Regions from separate parts of the Butyrivibrio sp. DSM 10294 genome, predicted to be linked through region 2. Evidence: predicted binding sites of a transcription regulator. Region 2 holds the regulator's gene; each other region holds the start of a gene.
What was found. Region 2 encodes HrcA, which represses chaperone genes, less so after heat shock. Its sites were predicted from a motif close to TGTTAGCACTCNNNNNNNNNGAGTGCTAACA; they were not measured.

Region 1: a site for HrcA is predicted at 2,445-2,475, ahead of NXH67_RS01010 (Hsp20/alpha crystallin family protein). Genes of this name have one in related genera too.
Region 3: a site for HrcA is predicted at 1,602-1,632, ahead of NXH67_RS08495 (Hsp20/alpha crystallin family protein). Genes of this name have one in related genera too.

The regions. Positions count from the first base shown of each region.
Region 1 is NZ_JANSWL010000033.1:29,528-35,556, reverse strand. It holds gene NXH67_RS01030 (LacI family DNA-binding transcriptional regulator) at 1-224, shown strand, start outside; gene NXH67_RS01025 (hypothetical protein) at 403-771, opposite strand; gene NXH67_RS01020 (hypothetical protein) at 896-1,261, opposite strand; gene NXH67_RS01015 (hypothetical protein) at 1,493-1,807, shown strand; gene NXH67_RS01010 (Hsp20/alpha crystallin family protein) at 1,858-2,310, opposite strand; gene NXH67_RS01005 (hypothetical protein) at 2,877-3,020, opposite strand; gene NXH67_RS01000 (hypothetical protein) at 3,008-3,979, opposite strand; gene NXH67_RS00995 (GNAT family N-acetyltransferase) at 4,463-4,948, opposite strand; gene msrA (peptide-methionine (S)-S-oxide reductase MsrA) at 5,033-5,518, opposite strand; gene NXH67_RS00985 (DUF3298 domain-containing protein) at 5,726-6,029, shown strand, end outside.
Region 2 is NZ_JANSWL010000060.1:10,871-16,899, reverse strand. It holds gene dnaK (molecular chaperone DnaK) at 1-1,586, opposite strand, end outside; gene grpE (nucleotide exchange factor GrpE) at 1,655-2,353, opposite strand; gene hrcA (heat-inducible transcriptional repressor HrcA) at 2,417-3,469, opposite strand; gene NXH67_RS05050 (hypothetical protein) at 3,695-4,492, opposite strand; gene NXH67_RS05045 (S8 family serine peptidase) at 4,485-6,029, opposite strand, start outside.
Region 3 is NZ_JANSWL010000073.1:54,961-60,989, forward strand. It holds gene NXH67_RS08485 (thymidine kinase) at 1-551, shown strand, start outside; gene NXH67_RS08490 (hypothetical protein) at 630-842, opposite strand; gene NXH67_RS08495 (Hsp20/alpha crystallin family protein) at 1,105-1,554, opposite strand; gene NXH67_RS08500 (hypothetical protein) at 2,034-2,291, shown strand; gene NXH67_RS08505 (hypothetical protein) at 2,674-3,729, shown strand; gene NXH67_RS08510 (ANTAR domain-containing response regulator) at 3,770-4,315, opposite strand; gene glnA (type I glutamate--ammonia ligase) at 4,344-5,651, opposite strand; gene NXH67_RS08520 (MFS transporter) at 5,908-6,029, opposite strand, start outside.

The DNA of each region.
Region 1 (6,029 bases), on a different contig from region 2:
AAAAAGTTCCGAAGGACGTTGCGGTCTGCGGATTTGATAATGCGCCCGAAGCCACCATCATCGAGCCAAGTCTTACCACGGTGAAGATCCATTCAAGCTCCATGGGCTTTATTGCTGCGGATATTCTGCTTTCCAGGATTGCTAATCCAAATACTCCTTACAAAAAAACATATGTAGAAACAGATATCATAATAAGAGAATCAACCGGAAATACGATTAAATAAACTACACTTTTTAAAATAATGACATGATTTCCAGGTTGTCTATATTAAATTTATTAGTCATCGAACGGATCCTCCAACAAAAAGTAAATACTAGTAACGAAAAAACAAAAAAAAAGAGAAAGCCCGTTTTTCTCGAGCTTTCTCAGTGTTGCAAGATCATATGTATTGATAAAATGTTTTAGTACTCAAGTTCAGTTTTCTTTTTGCCATGTCTTTCAAATGCGCTCTTGATAATGAGTCCTGCACCGATTACAACGGGAACAAATACCAAAAGCACATCTGTAAGTGATGAATATGCAAAATAGAGTTCCGTTCCAAGTACCAGTGCTGCTACCAAGAGGATCAGTGACATTACGAGGCATCCAACCGTAAATTTGTTTTTGTTAACTACTACTGCTATCGCTGAAAGGATTAGAAGTATCAGTACAATCGCAGATGTGCTCACCCTGCCGATACGGTAGAAACCAAATGATGAAACCCTCACCATCTTGAACAGCATGAATAATCCGATGATTACCAGTACCCATCCAACATTTCTTTTTGTCATAATATTGCCCTCCTATGGAAAAGTATTTTTTCCTTACGAGTTAACAGTATACGATATATGCTCCGGAAAATGAAGAGTAAACATTGCGAAATATGAGGCTGTATTTCCGCAGCGGCGTGCACTGTCATAGCTCGTTTTCTTCCTGCTTATCTGCCTCTTGTTGCTTATTCTTTTTTTCAAGAGCATTGATACGTCTTATTGCAATAATCCCCAGTGCGATGAGCACTATCACCGGAAGCGCCCTCAAAAGAAGAGGCAATACAACAAACGGAATATAAATCTGGAGGATAATCGCAATTTCATGGAAATCAAGGAAATCTATGGAATTTAACGCGCTCTGAAGGCAAACCCAAGTAAGGAACCCTGCGATAAATGCTATTGGAAAAAAGATCAGTGGTTTATCCAAGAGCTTCTTTTTGATAATTACAATCAGGCATATGAGAATAATTACTATCAATCGTAGATACAAAAACAATCTTTCAGTATCCATTACACGTATCCTCCCCTAAAAAAGTTGTCATTACAAAGTAAATATAGGATATTCAGGGCAGAACGTGTATCATGGAAACTGCAAAATACAGGGCTGTATTGCCACAAATGATTATGACAAACTTAATTACAAACTGCAGTATGCAAGCTTGTTTGTAGTCTGCAATATGCTATACTTCTAACAGAAAACACTCGTTTTCATAAAATCATACGATTATAAAGGGGATTTATAATGAGGATTATTAAAAAAGTGAATACTCCGATTCTTACTATCATCCTGGCAGCAGGTCTGACGCTAGTCTGCTACTTACTCAACCTTGGAATGTACCAGCTCGCCGGCTTTATAATCGGAATCGGCAGCTCAGGCGGAGAGATTCATGTCACCTATGCCATTGGCCTTAAGCTGGAGGAATATTATGGTCTGACGGCAGCAGAAGTCACATCAGCCAGTTCTGAACTTAGCTTCTTTCTTCCGGGTCTTATCATTGGTTATATAATTATGATGGTTGTGGCATTTCTGGTGGTCAGGAAGTGTAAGGAAGAATAAGTATAATAAAGCCCTGCCGTTATATGAACGGCAGGGCTTTCAAAATCATTTTATCCTTCAATTGCTATCAGATTCTTTTCCGGAAGTTTCTTTTCCTGAGCTTTCTTAGGAATTGTCAGAGTAAGAACACCATGTCTGTAGGTTGCCTCTACATCATCTTTTTCGATGTTCTCCCCAACGTAGAAGCTTCTCTGCATTGATCCTGCATAACGCTCCTGACGAAGAAGTTTGCCCTTCTTGTCATTTCCATCCTTTTCAAGTCCCTTGGCTGCTGAGATTGTAATGTAACCGTCGTTAAGTTCTACTTCAATCTCCTCTTTCTTAAAGCCCGGCAGGTCAATTACTACTTCATAGTTGTTATCCTTCTCCCTGATATCGGTCTTCATCATCCTTGAAGCTTTTCTGCCATAGAGTTTCTTCTCCATGTTTTCGAAATCCTTCATGTAAGGGAATCCAAACAGATCATCCATGAAATTCTCTTCAAAAATACTAGGTGCTAACATAATGCTTACCTCCTTTGCACATAAACAATTGATTAACTGTTAATGAGCATTGGGACGGAGGGTTCAGATCATCGGAAGCCTTAAGTCCTAACGGTCTTCTCTGTTCCTTTGTTCTACTTATGGTATAACACCGCGATTAGCACTCGTCAATAGAGAGTGCTAATTTGGATAAAAAGATATTGTGTACTTCATCACAAAATTAATATTTCCATTCAAAACTTCTCAGTACCAATAATCGCGTCCATTACATGCTTCAGCCCTATGCTTATAAAAAACTTTTCTCTTTTAGGTCGAATTTAGGATTACCTTGTATCATAACCTCATCAAGTAAATAGCTTGAAACCTCCCAAACACATATACTTTTTCATTATTCATTTCAGAGCTGCCCGTCCCCCTCAAAAAAATGGCAGCTTACTCCTAACAAAACGGGGCAGGACATCAATCGATGTCCTGCCCCATAATCATTACAAATATCATTTAAACTCTTATATATGTCTCTCTGAGTGCAGCAACTTCAGTCTGCATATCTTAATTGATCCCCAGATTGGCAAAGATAATTTCCTCTTTTACCACATTCTCAAGGAACCGGTCCTGAAATCAACAGGCGTCTGTGACATAAGGAGCTCACAGGCTGCAACGCCGATTATCGTATAACAGTCCTCATATTCTTCAAAATATTTTGCAAAATCATCAAGTCCTATGACAGCCATTCATATTCCTCCAAAAGTCGCTCAATCTCCCCTGAAACACGCGCATCATGCGAATCTCTCAGTGAACAGTAGAGTGATATTATATCAACTGCTGCATCAGCCTTCAATAACTCCGGATCATAATTCCATAGCTGGATGCTGCAGACAGTCCAAGGCTCTTCCCATGCGGGGTCTTCAGCCTCTTTCAGGGCTTTTATAACATCATTTTTCCTATAGCATGCACGGACACTTATTTCAGGAGGATTTAACATACCAAGGTGTGACAGTGCTTCATCAGCTGCAAAAGGCATGCTATCAACGACCTTCTCTTTTCTTACATGAATGACTTCATGAACAGGATTCGCCAGAAAAGGCTTTGACAGTTCAAAAAGGTCTTTTGCAGCCATAGTCCTATAAACAAATGAGTTTCTTCCGACTTTTCTCTCTTCCAATAGCCCATGATCTGCAAGTTCCTTGGTCGCTCTGGTAACATACACCGGGTTAAGACCAAGCTTTTCAGATAAAGGCTGCTTTGCATATTCTTTTTTCTCGTTGTAGATCATAAACAGCAAAACAAGCTGCGCATTGGGAGTAAGCTTCTTTCTGCTTTTTAATGACTCCCCGGAAAACTTTTTACTAAACAGTATCCCCAGAAATGGCAGATAAACCTGCGTCGGAACAAGGATAAACGGTATATGATGCTTCACATACGCATTTCTGTAGCTCTTATTAAGCGTATCAAACAAAAAAGCCACAGGCATCCTGAAAGTATTCTCATATACCGTCTGTTCTCTTGAGAGTACCCTGCTGTCAACAGGTTCCTGAAGTCTTACTATGAGCATGGATGCTTCTTCAGATCTGCCGACATAGATTTCCCGTCCAGAGGACAGGTATCTTGGCAGACCGGTCCTGTCTGACAGTTCACTGATACTAAACCCTATTCCAAATGCATTGAAGATAAGATCGGATAACTCTTTCATGCTATTTTACACCTATATATATTATTACATGGTTGTTGTAATGTATTATTTATATGTAATTATAACACATTTCCAGATTACATGTCATATTCAATCAACGTTCCTTCAAGCCCCAAAAATAATCCTCGGTTTGACCACTTTTATATGGCATTTCCGAGGATTATAAAGCGCATACTATTTAAGTTCTAACTTCATATACTGCGATTTTGCCGATGGCATCGGCAAAAACTTTAACAGCCTTAACAAGGAGGATGGGCGGTACCATCAGGTGCCGCCCAAGTATTATGAAAAAGAAGTTATGTGTTTTCTTGTTCTATCTGATATCCATGATAAAGCATTTACCTTGCGAAAGAGTAAACAAGGTTTGAACAAATTGTTAATTCTATCAAGAAAAACCATGCCACCTATGTCTTTAGGCAGAAAATTCCAGGTTACCCTCGCAGCGGCTCCTAACATTTTCACATTTTTTCATGAACACCCCAATCAGAAAGTAAGCCTCATCTGATTCCACGCTACACCGCCATGCTGAGACTTGTCACTCCGGCCTTCATTCATAAAGCCAAACTTTGCATAGTAGCTTACCAGCTCATCCTTACAGGTCAGGACAAGACCTGCACGGTTCTGCTCCCTTGCAGTATCTATGGCTTTTCGAATCAGCTCACCTGCATATCCGTGCTTGCGATAGTCAGGAAGCGTGTTCACTCCGAATATCATCTGCCAACGCCCGGAGGCATCATGCATATCAGCTTTTGCATACATTTCGTCGGTCAAATCCGGCTCATTGGTCACAAAGCCATCCACAAAGGCAATGAGCTTGTCTTCATCAAACATCAGCCAGAAGTGATCTGCGTAATATGCAAGTCGGTCTTCGAATTCCTCTTTTGATGCTGCTTCTGCAGCAGGGAAACACTCCGCTTCAACTGCAGCTATCGCATCCAGATCTTCTATTGTTGCTGTTCTTATTTTCATGTTCAAATGCTCCTAGTAATTGTTCTAACAGCAGCTCCTATTTCATCTGCTTAGAGAAAGAAGTACTGTAAAACAACCTGTCAATTATTGCTTCCTTCCCGATTCTATCAGCTCTTTCTCAAATGCCTCCGGATTCTTAAGGTAATAATCCTGATGATACTCTTCGGCTTCGTAGAAATTCTTATATGGCAAAAGAGCTACGTGAGTCTCTTTACCTGAATTCTTTTCAATATCTGCTATCTTCCTTTCCGATATCTCTTTTTCTTCCTCATTGTTGTAGAAGATTGCCAGTGTATATGAGAAGCCTTTATCAATATACTGGCCCTCTGCATCGAAAGGATCCACGTTGGCAAAGTAGATATCAAGCAGTTTCTCATAGGAAACCTTCTCTGGGTCATAGACGAGCTTAATAGTCTCCCTGTGTCCTGTTTCCTGATGTTTCACCTGCTCATATGTAGGATTTTCCTCATCTCCTCCTGCATAGCCACAGATGACCTTATCCACTCCGTACATCTTGTAAATTGGTGTAACGCACCAAAAGCATCCGCCTGCAAAATACGCTTCTGTCATATTCCTATCCCCTTCTATTTTTTTGTTCCTACTACTTTCATGCGTTTAGTTCTATTATATTGTGCGCAATTTTGAAGTTATATTAACCCACGGACACGTAAAAATCAATACTCCAAAAGAAAGAGTGCCTACCCAAAAGTAAAACACTGGCATACTATTAAAAATCCTGTATAATGTTCTGAGAAAGTTTTGGAAGGGGCATTTTTTATGAAAACAAAGAAAATAACAGCATTGATTTTTGCCGCAGCAATGCTGACGGTTGTAGCCGGTTGCGGCGCCAATGATGAAAAACCTGTTGCTATGAATCCCATAAGCGACATCCCAATGATAAATGACAGTCAAACGACTGATTCTACAGAGTCTACAGAAGCACCTACAGACAATACAACAGAAATGCCTGTAGAGAATTCTGCAACAGAATCCCAGCGTAATTACAGCCTGAACTACAATAACACCACTCTGTATGTGGTCGATGAAGATGGCAATCTCACCAATGAATACGACCTGGAGC
Region 2 (6,029 bases):
TTGTCGCCTACATCCTGAAGTGCCTTCTCTGTCTGGAATACAAATGAGTCAGCATCGTTGCGGGCATCAATGCCTTCCTTACGCTTCTTGTCCTGAGCCTCATACTCCTGAGCCTCTTTTACAGCCTTGTCGATATCTTCGTCAGACATGTTGGAGCCTGCTGTGATGGTGATGTGCTGCTCCTTGCCTGTTCCAAGATCCTTAGCTGATACATTAACGATACCGTTTGCATCGATATCGAAGGTAACCTCGATCTGAGGGATTCCTCTCATTGCCGGAGGGATTCCGTCAAGTCTGAACTGTCCAAGGGACTTATTATCCTTGGCAAACTGTCTCTCACCCTGAAGTACGTTGATATCTACAGCTGTCTGGTTGTCAGCGGCTGTTGAGAATACCTGGCTCTTCTTGGTAGGAATAGTTGTATTTCTCTCGATAAGTCTTGTAGCAACACCACCCATTGTCTCGATTGAAAGTGAAAGAGGTGTTACGTCAAGAAGGAGGATATCACCTGCACCTGCATCGCCGGCAAGCTTACCACCCTGGATACCTGCACCGATAGCTACACACTCATCGGGGTTAAGGCTCTTGGAAGGCTCCTGGCCTGTGAGCTGCTTAACCTTCTCTACTACGCAGGGAACACGAGTTGATCCACCAACAAGGAGAACCTTGCCAAGATCTGCGTTTGTAAGACCTGCATCCTTCATAGCGTTCTGTACGGGAATAGCTGTTCTCTCAACGAGATCGTGGATGAGCTCTTCAAATTTAGCTCTTGTAAGATCTACATCGAAGTGCTTAGGGCCGTCAGCGCCTGCTGAAATGAAAGGAAGGTTGATGTTGGTTGTTGTGGCTGATGAAAGCTCCTTCTTAGCCTTCTCTGCAGCTTCCTTAAGTCTCTGCATAGCCATCTTGTCGCCTGAAAGGTCAACGCCTTCCTTGTTCTTGAAATCCTGAACCATCCAGTTGATGATAGCCTGGTCAAAGTCATCACCACCAAGATGTGTATCACCGTTGGTTGAAAGAACTTCGATAACGCCGTCACCGATGTCGATGATTGATACATCGAATGTACCACCACCAAGGTCATATACCATGATCTTCTGCTCTTTTTCGTTATCAAGACCATAAGCAAGAGCTGCTGCTGTAGGCTCGTTGATGATTCTCTTTACCTCAAGGCCTGCGATCTTGCCTGCATCCTTGGTTGCCTGACGCTGTGCGTCATTGAAGTAAGCGGGAACTGTGATAACCGCCTCTGAAACTTTTTCGCCGAGATACTGTTCTGCATCAGATTTGAGCTTCTGAAGGATCATAGCTGAAATCTGCTGAGGAGAATACTTCTTGCCATCAATTGTACGGCCATGGTCTGTACCCATGTCTCTCTTAATTGATGCGATTGTGTTGTCTGCGTTGGTAACTGCCTGACGCTTAGCAGGCTCACCTACGATTCTCTCTCCGTTCTTTGTGAAAGCAACGATTGAAGGTGTTGTTCTTGCGCCTTCTGCGTTGGCAATAACGGTGGGCTTACCACCTTCCATAACTGCTACGCAGCTATTGGTTGTACCAAGGTCGATACCGATTATCTTACTCATGTTTTTTTCCTCCGTTTTACTTAATCAAATGTTTTAATCTATTCGAACCACTCCGCCGGTTAAATTTCTTACTGAGCAACAGCTACCATACTGTGTCTGAGTACGGTGTCGTGGAACATATATCCCTTTTGAAGTTCCTGTGCAACAAATCCGGATTCGTATTCCGCACTCTCAACCTGCATTACTGCGTTGTGAAGGTTGGGATCGAATTCCTTACCCACAGCCTCAATCGGGGTTACTCCAAGGTCCTCCAGCTGCTTGATAAGCTGCTTGTAGATCTTGTTCATGCCGTCTGCGAATGCTCCCTCTTTCTCTTCCTCGGGAACTGCCGCAAGGCCTCTCTCAAAGTTATCTATAACGGGAAGAAGCTTCTCAAGGACGTTACCCTGGCCCTGTTCAAACATCTGAGCCTTCTCCTTGTCAGTTCTCTTCCTGAAGTTCTCGAACTCAGCCATCTGTCTGATGAGCTTATCATTGAGTTCGTCAACTTTCTCCTTAAGGGGATCCTTTTTGTCTTTCTTGCCAAACAGGCCCTTTTTCTTGGGTTCCTCACCCTCTGCGGATGCTTCATCAGAAGTTTCTTCTGCCTGAGCCTTATCTGCTGCGGGCTCTTCCTTGGCTACTTCCTCAGCAGCTGCTTTACCTGCAGCTTCCTCAGCTGTCTCATCCTTGCTCTTCTGGCCTGAAGGCTTCTCTGACCCAGCCTTTTCATCGGCCTCCTTCTCGAGTTCCTCCATTATGTTCTCAAGGATCTCTTTTTCGCTCATGGTTTTCTTCTTGTCGTGAGCTGCCTTGTTATCTGTATTTCCCAAAACCTTTGCCTCCTATTGCTAGTTCTTTTTATATAAATCATCAAGTGCATGTCTCATATTCTTAAGTGTTGTGATGACCTTATCATAATCCATACGCTTGGGGCCGATGATTCCGACGGTTCCCTTCATTCCGTCGCCCAGCTCATATGTGGCGGTTACCACGCTGCAGTCCTTCATGGCCTGAACCGGTGTCTCATTGCCGATATAGACCTGAATGCCTGTCTCCTCGCCTTCGTTGGCAAGGGTTCCTTCCACGATACTCGACAGATCCTTGGTATCCTCGAAGGTACTTATAAGCTCGCTGGCCTTGGCGTTGTCTGTAAGCTCCGGATATTTGAAAATGTTCATTGTGCCGCTGGTGTAGATCTGAAGGTCCTCATCCGCTGTTATGGACTCGGCAGCTGCATCAATGACGTTGCCTATGATCTCGCTGTGTATTCCGGCTTCCTGCTTGACTGCTGCTATAAGTCCCAGGTTGATGTCCTCAACTGCAAGACCGTCAAGTCTTGTATTCAGCAGAATGTTAAGCTTGAGCATTGTGGCATCATCCAGAACCTCTTCAACAGCGATGATCTTGTTCTTGATCACGTTGCCCTCGATTACGATGGTGGCCAGAAGGTGTTCTTCGTCAACCTTGGAGATCTGAATGAACTTCAGCTTGTTCTTCCTGATCTGAGGAGCCGATATCATGGTGGCGTAGTTGGTATCCACAGCCAGTGTCTTGGCTACCTGCTTAAGGAGATTTTCAAGCTTCTCCTCTTTATCAAGGAGCATTTCCTTCATGTTCTCCACTTCTTTTTCCTTGTCGCGGAGCATCTCATCCACATAGACTCTGTAGCCCTGATCCGAAGGAATACGTCCGGCTGAAGTGTGGGGCTGAAGTATAAGGCCCATCTCTTCAAGGTCCGCCATCTCGTTCCTGATGGTGGCTGAGCTGAGGTTAAGATCCGTATACTTGGAAATAGTACGGCTCCCCACAGGCTCTCCGGTCTCTAAGTAGTTCTTCACTATGGCATGAAGTATTTTTCTTTTTCTCTCATCCAGTTCCAAATTGTTCACCTTCCTATGCATTTTGCGCTTAAATTCATTGGCAGGTATGTTAGTCTTTTTAATGTGTTAGCACTCACATCATATGAGTGCTAACATCTTCTGTATCATAAATTATCACTATGGGCTATCAATGTCAACCATGTATTTATAAAAAAATGGTTAATGTTTATTGTCGAAAACGCCGCAAAAAGGGCCTGCCTCCTATTCAGAGACAAGCCCTTTTATAATCTTTACGGATAAATCAGATTAGAAAATTCCGAAGAGTTTTACAATTGTTACAAACTTGATGTTTGACTCTTTTGAGTAAATAATCTCATCACCGTTTTTCTGGTATGCAACAACCTTGTAATAATATGTTGTTCTGTTGGCAACCTTGGAATCATAGAATGATCTTCTGTTACCTACATCTCCAACCTGAACGAACTCACCATTCTTGCCTGTTCTGCGATAAATAAGGAATCCGTCAGCATTGTCATCCCTGGTCCAAAAAACCTTTGCGCCGAGGATTGTCTGGCTTACATACTCAAGCTTAGGATCGATGATATTTCCTTTACCTACATTGAAGGTGTCCTCGATTGTCACATCTTCAAGAAGAACTTCGTCTTCATTGTTAAGTGTGATAACTTTGGTCTTGATAACTGTATCCTGAGCTACGAGTCCCTTTGCAACATTGAAGGTAAGTGTCAGAAGTGTTCTGTCAGCCTTAACTGCATTGTCGCCTACAAATGCGATAGAAAGTCCTGTCTCATCGCCGTCTGTGTAGTTCTTGTTTACGTCACTCTCTCTAAAAATTCCGTTTACACTGCTCTTAGCAAGGCTAAGCACTTCGGGATCGTATAAAACTGCGATCTGTCCGTCGGTTGCTTTTGTTTTCTCAATCTTAAGCTTATATACAATCTTCTGATTGTCAGGCAATCCTGATAATTCTGCCACTGTGCGAACAGGAGCTGCTTCTGCAGCCTTTACGGATTTAGCAGGCATGCCGGCAAAAAGAACGATTGCTGTTAAAGCTGCAACAGCTGCTCTTTTAAATAATTTATTCATTAGTTGATCCTCCTACTTCCTCGGCTACTTCGATTTCTTCGACTTCTTCCAGAACTCCGTCCTCAGATGGTTCTTCTGAAATGTCAACTATTGAGTCTTCATCATCATCTGCTCCGCCGTAATCCCTTACTGTAACCCAAACTGTTGCTGTAAGGTTCTTTCCATCCTTATCTGTTGCTTTCGTGGTAACAAGGATGGTGCATCTGCCTTCCTTAAGTGCTGTTACTGTACCGTTCTCACTTACAGTTGCAACAGACTCGTCTGAGCTTGTGAACTCAACTGCGTCATAACCTTTCTCAAGGTTCTCGGGACCTACTGTAACTTTGATGAGTGCTCTGTTTCCTACATCAAGGTCCATCTCCTCGCTCTCAACGGTGAGGCTTGTTACGAACTGAGTTGTCTCTGTATCCTTCTCGGCAGGTGTGAACTTATATATGCAGGTATTAAGCGCATAGTCATAAACCTCTACATAGAATTCTCCATCGGGAACCTTGATTGTAAGAGTCTGATCTTCGCCTTTAACCTTCTGGTTTACTGCATATTTGCCAACAGTCACGAAGTTCTCATCAAGAACCATAACTGCTGCCGCATAGCGGTTATCGGTAACAACGACATTCATTGTTCCGTCTTCATTTGCTGACATCTCTGCGATATCCGGATCCTCGTTATCAATAGCAAATGAGTATCCGATGCTTAATCCCTTACCGGTAAGTGTGCTGATATCATCAACACCATCATAGTAGCTGGGTACTGCTGTAAGCTTAACTTCAACCTCTGTGTCATCAGGAAGAGGATTGCCCTCAGCATCTGTACCTGTCCACATAAGATCCTGAGACTGAAGGTTGTTTGTCCACTGCTGCTGGTAAACGAAGGAAGCGTAGTTCTCGTCTTCCTGCTTCTGGAAGTATACTTCACCGGTCTTCTTGTTGCTGATTGTAGTTACCAGTCTGCTTGCATTTCTGATAAGAGTGTAATAGAAGCTGCCAAGAGCTGTTCCGTTGGATGCACTAAGTGCAAGTCTGTCGGCAATGTACTCATCATCAGTAGCGATCAGGTTAGGAACAAAGAAGTACTCATTTTCCTCATCTGTATCTCCGTAAGGGAAGAATGAGAGGAAGTTGGTTGCTGAAACTCCACTGTAGATATATGCATTACTTGCATATTCCTTATCATATTTGCCAAGGTAGAAGTCATAATCCTCGAACATAGAGGAATCGCCCCAGTTTCCATAGAATGCAAGGAAAGGAACTGAAAGAGTTACATTACCCTTAGCATATACATATCCGTCTACATACATACCGTTTTCAAATCCGGCAAGGTACTCTCTGTCTTCTGCTGACAGTTTGATTGAAACATTAACATTGGTTTTATCTTCAACAACTGCTGCCTTAAGTGCGGTGTCAGCAACTACTTTGCCGCCCTTAATGAACTGTTTGCCGAAGAGATATACGTCCTTGGTATCTACAACACCGTCGTTGTTGAAATCAAAATAATCCGGGCAAGCTTCAAGAGCAGGAAGAACAACAGAGCCGTTTAC
Region 3 (6,029 bases), on a different contig from region 2:
TGCGCTACAATTATCTTGAGAAGGGGCAGAACGCGATCCTTCTTAAGCCCAAGACCGAGGACAGAGACGGCGAGAAAGTGGTTAAGTCCAGGATCGGACTGGGTGCTGAGTGCATTTTTGTGGAGGATTTTCTTGAGGAAGTGGTGAACGAATGGTTTACCAAAAAGTCCGACGGGTGGAAGAAGCTTGACTGCGTTATCGTGGATGAGGCTCAGTTCCTGACAGAGGAGCAGGTGGACCTATTGGCAGAGGTTGTGGATAAGTACGATCTTCCGGTTATCTGCTACGGGCTTCGCACGGATTTTACCAGTCATTTGTTTACGGGCTCCAAGCGTCTTATGGAGATCGCCAACTACATCGAGGAAGTTCCAACGGTGTGCTGGTGCGGCAGAAGAGCCCATTTCAATGCCAGAGTTCATGACGGCAAGATCGTCAGAAGCGGCGAGCAGATCATGATGGGCGGCAACGAGTCTTATGTTTCTGTGTGCAGGAGGCATTTCCTGTCTGGGGAAGTTACCGGCAACAGGGAAAGAGATATTGAAGAAAATTGATGAATTCAAAAAGTGGACCAGGGGACGGTTCCAATGCCATTTAGATAAGGTACCCCCTGGTCCACTATCAATTGTGAACTAATCTTGTCCTAGTAATTCTGTCTCATCATCCATTATAATATCTTTGAAAAGCCTTCCTCCAATCACAGTACTATTAAGAACCTCATCCATATTTGCGTATTCTCCCAGTAGATCATACTCTCTGCTATCATTATTTAGAAATTCTCTTTTTCTGTATAATCCAAATGCCAATTCTCTACCATCAGGAAGAGTATTTTTAGCTTCATACATTGATCCGGAATGAAAACGGTATTCCACACCATCATAGTTAAAATCAAGCCCACAGGCCCAAGGTATCCGGCTGGAAATGTGCAGTTCTTGGTCGAGGATGATGATTTTCAAAACGAAGAAAACAGCAAAGGCCGATTGCTCTGAGCGGAGTCGAAATGAGGTCTTTGCTGTTTTATGAGTCTTAGAAAATCACACCGCAGACGACAACAAGCATTTCCAAACGGATACCTTGGGCCTGGGCGTAATTAAGGGGGATTACACTTTAATCCTTGACTTCAATGCGGATGGGCTCGTCCTTCTGTTCTACGGCTTCTTTCTTGGGAAGGCTGACGGTCAGGACACCGTTCTTGTACTGAGCGATGATATCCTCAGGCTTAAGTCCCTCTACACGGAAGGATCTCTGATAAGAAGAGCTTCTTCTCTCTCTGCGGATGTACTTGCCCTGTTCATCCTTCTCATCCTTGTTCTCATTGTGAGAAGCGCTGATGGTAAGAACGTCATCTTTAAGATCAATCTTGATATCTTCCTTATTGAATCCGGGGAGCTCAGCCTCCAGCTGATATCCGTTCTCCTTCTCAATGACATCGGTCTTCATAAGTCCGGTCATATTGTCAAACTGCCTGTTGCAGTTCCTGTAAGGTCTCTCCTCACCGAACATTCCATTAAAGAAATTGTCCATCTCATCGAATACGTCATTGTTACTCCAAAGCATAGGCATCAACATAAGTCCTCACTCCTTTTCTATAGTAAATTTTGAATAATTAGCACTCTCGTTAGTTGGCTGCTAATTTCTTGTTACAAGTATGTTATAGAACAAGTAGCACAAAATGTCAACACATTAATTTCTAAAGAATTTATAAACTATATTTGAGTTATACAATAAACAGGGGGAGTAAAACAAAAGACGCAGCCGTGTGGGTGGCTGCGTCTTCCGTGCTATGAAAAAGTATCTGTGTGGGATCGAAAGAAATGTGTGGGTGTTCCTCTCGATGTATTTATACTAATTCTGTAACTTAAAAATAACCTTAAAGTTCCTGAGCAAAATGTGTTTTTTCTGTGATTTCCCAAAGGGACCCGCTTGTCAGACAGGTAGTACTGTGATATATTATATGTAGTAATCAAAACTACATGAAATGAATTCGAAAACTATTTTAGTCAATCCGATTTCATATCCATATATAGGAGGGGCCTATGAACAGCAGAGAACTTAAGGAATATTTCAAAGAGCATCTTGTACCATCCAAGCTTTACAAGATCGGTGGACATCACAAGAACAGAATCTGCCTCGACAAGACAGAGAGCGGCTGGCAGGTCTTTTTCCAGGATAAAAAAGAGAAGATTGGAGTAATGAACTTCGTTGACGAAGCCTCCGCCTGCAACTCCATGAAGGACGAGCTTCGCAAGCTCATGGAACAGCTTTACGGAATCACATGGGCTCCTGCTAAGTAATATACGGGCACTAATTTAATACATGTAATTACAGCCGGTTGATTTAGGTCAGCCGGCTTTTTTTGTGATTGCCGCTTAGAGCTTATCGTAATGCTCGGTTTGATGAGCTTTATAAATGTCCACAGCAGACCACCCCTCCACCGTCCCCCTCCCCGCACCTCTCCCGGTTTCCCCGTTCTCCTATCGATAAAAAGTCAGAATATTTAGTCTTTGTCTTCCGGGGTAAAGTACAAAGTCCCCCTGCCGATATAATATGTAGCTAGCGGGATTCACTTCTTTTGTCTCCCAAGCAGGAAAAGTGAACTCCTCCACTAGGATGCGCATGTTATGCCTCATCCCATAGCTTTTCGCGTCCTCTTTTTTACCAAAAAAAGGAGGCTTAATGAGGATTGCACAAAGTAATGTAAATCTTGTATCTTCTCATAAATACTATGAGGAGAATCTTGTGTCGGTTCAGACCGGCGTTCTTTCCAGAGATAGCTTTCTGGACTCGCTGAAGGAGCAGGAAAAAAAGAGCTACGATACCCTGGAGCTGACCGGCTCCGAGGGCGATGGAGAGATGGTAAGGAGCGAGGATTATACTGCCCTAAAGCCTGCAAAGAGCCAGTATCTGACGCCTCAGGAGGACAGCTTGCAAAAACAGATCGCAGAGCTGCGGTCCACGCTCCTTGATAAAATCCTGAAACTCCTTCGGCTCCTTGGAGGAGAGGATCAAAGCAGTCACTACAAAGGTCTCATAGATCAGACATCTCAGATGCTTACAAATAACAATTTTGTGAAAGTGACACAGATAACAGCCAGCCATATCGAGGAGGAATCCACCACTTTCAGCGGACAGGGAACAGCCCTCACCGAAGATGGGAGAGTGATTGATTTCGGGGTTAGTTTTTCCATGTCTTCCAGATTTATGGAATATGCGTCGATGGATATTGCTTCGGCTGTGGGATTTATCGATCCTCTCGTTGTCAATGTGGGCAGCGACATCACCAGCATCAGCGACCAGCATTTTTACTTCGACCTTGACTGCGACGGCACCAAGGACAACATCGCCAGCCTCGGTGCAGGTTCCGGGTTCCTTGCCTATGACAAAAACGGCGACGGTATAATCGGCGACGGATCAGAACTATTTGGCACCAGAAGCGGCAACGGCTTCAAGGACCTTGCAGTCTATGACAAGGACAATAACGGTTGGATTGACGAAAATGATGAGATCTACGAGAAGCTCAGCATATGGCTTAGAAATGAAGATGGAACAGATTCACTTCTTTCCCTGAAAGAAGCAGATGTAGGCGCCATCTATCTCGGCAGCGCCTCCACAGAATTCACCCACCGCGGCATGGATTTTGGCATATCCGCCATGACCCGCTCCAGCGGCCTCTTCCTCAAGGAAAGCGGCGGCGTCGGCACCGTCCAGCAAATCGATCTTGCCGCTTTGTGAACATTCTGTGATTGGGGTCTGACCCCAAATTAATATTTAATCAAATATTACGCAGGGAAATTATCATCTCTGCAGTTTCTAACATGTTGGTGCCGGAGTCCATGGCGCATTTTTGGAGGTATTTGTGGGCTTCCGGCTCCGTCATGTGATGACGGTCCATGAGAATCTCCTTGGCTGCAGCGATGGTCTTTTTGTCCTCATCGCTGCGGGCAAGGCGCTTTTCTTTTGCCTTTTTGCGCTTTCTTGCAACGCCCTCCAGCATCAGCTCAAGGGTGGAAAAAAGGTCTGATTTTTTGATCGGTGTGGGTAAGTATACGAGATTATCGGAGGTGAAGTCAGGGGCCTTGTCGGGACCTGCTATCATCAGCATCTGAAAATAGCCGGGAAGATCCTCGGCAAGCTCGGAGTAGAGCATGTCACTTAAGCGGTAGCCACATATAATGACACCGCTTCCAAGATCCTCCATGGCGGACAGCGCCTGTACACCTGACGTGCAGGTTTTCACGGAATCATATCCGCCACGGCTCAATATGCTTTTGAAATTCATAACGTCTGCCTGTTTGGCAAAAGCAACGATAATGTTCACTAAATAGCGCCCCTGACTAATTTACTGTTTAGAAAATATTAAGGTATTTATTTATTTCCCACTGGGTTACGCAAGTGCGGAAATCCTTCCACTCAGCCTTTTTGGCCTCAAGGAACTTGGTATAGATGGGATCACCCAGAATCTCTTTTACAAAAGGATCCTCAGAGTAAGCGCGGATGGCTTCTCCCAGGGTCAGAGGGAGTGTGTCGGGCTCGTTCTTCTGAGCGGACAGCTCCGGTGGAGGAGTCATTTTTTTCTCAATGCCTTCCATACCAGCGGCCAGAATAAGGGCCAGGGCAAGGTAAGGATTGCAGGTGGCATCGGGGTTTCTGATCTCAATCTTGGTACCGCCGGCGCGCCTTGCAGGAATCCTGATGAGAGCACCTCTGTTGGATGATGCTGAGGACCAGGATACATTTACCGGGGCGTCAAATCCCGGAACCAGACGCTTGTAGGAGTTGACAATGGGGTTGGTAACCAAAGTCATGCCTTTGACGTGGGCCAGAACACCTGCGATAAAGGAAAGAGCTGTATCGGAGAGTTCTGAAGTACCGTCTTTTATAAAAAGATTATTGCCGGCATTGTCTTCTGCAATGATATTGAGATGCATTCCTGAGCCGCTGATACCCTCTGCGGGCTTAGGCATAAAGGTGGCATAAAGGCCATGCTTCTTGGCGATAGTCTTAACGGCCATTCGGAAAGTCATGACCATATCTGCGCTCTTTTCCGCCTCGGTCTCTTTGAAATCAATCTCATGCTGCGCAGGGGCAATCTCGTGATGAGAGGATGAGATGTCAAAACCCATTTCCTCAAGATTAAGAATGATATCACGTCTTACGTTTTCGCCCTGATCTGCAGGAGCTACGTCAAAGTAGCTGGCCTTCTCATGAGTCTTGGTGGTAGGCTGGCCGTCATCGTCATAGTCAAAAAGGAAAAACTCCGGCTCGGGATTAACTTTGAAGTTGATGCCCATCTTTTTGGCCTTCTCCGTTACGATCCTAAGGATGTTTCTGGAATCACCAAGGAAAGGCTTGCCGTCTGATGTATACACGTTGCAGAACATTCTGGCTACTTTGCCGGACTGGGGACGCCAGGGATAGATGTCAAAGCTGTCGAGATCCGGGTAGAGATACATGTCGCTCTCATCGCTTCTGGTGAAGCCTTCGACAAAGACACCGTCAAACATGCACTCGTTGTTAAGGGCGCTCTCAAGCTGGCTTGCAGCAATCGCAATGTTCTTCGGAACACCGAAAATGTCGCAAAACTGCAACCTGATAAAAGCCACGTCTTCCTCCTCGACGATGCGGTAGATATCCTCTTTTGTGTACTTGCTCATTTTTACCTCCGTGGGAATTTATTTGAACATTGATGTTGTGTTGATAATTTTGAAAAAAAGGACGCAGAAACAAGAACAGTTAGTTCTGCTTCGGCGCCCTTGCCTATTCGCTCATATTCTTTTTACATACTATACAGTTTGCCTGCAAATGTCAATGTTCAGACCTTCTTGGAAAATTTTTTTACAAAGAATCCAAACACATTGCGGACAAGCGGACCTGCAAAGAAAATCTGCCGGCACAGTGCCATAGGGAAATTCACTCTGCTGCGTTGATATGCTCTCTGTTAGCCAGAACCAGCGGAATCAGCGTCATCAGAAGAATAAACACGCCGGCAAGAAACAGCGTATTTGTTGGCAGGTACTCCGTGAAGCCGTATT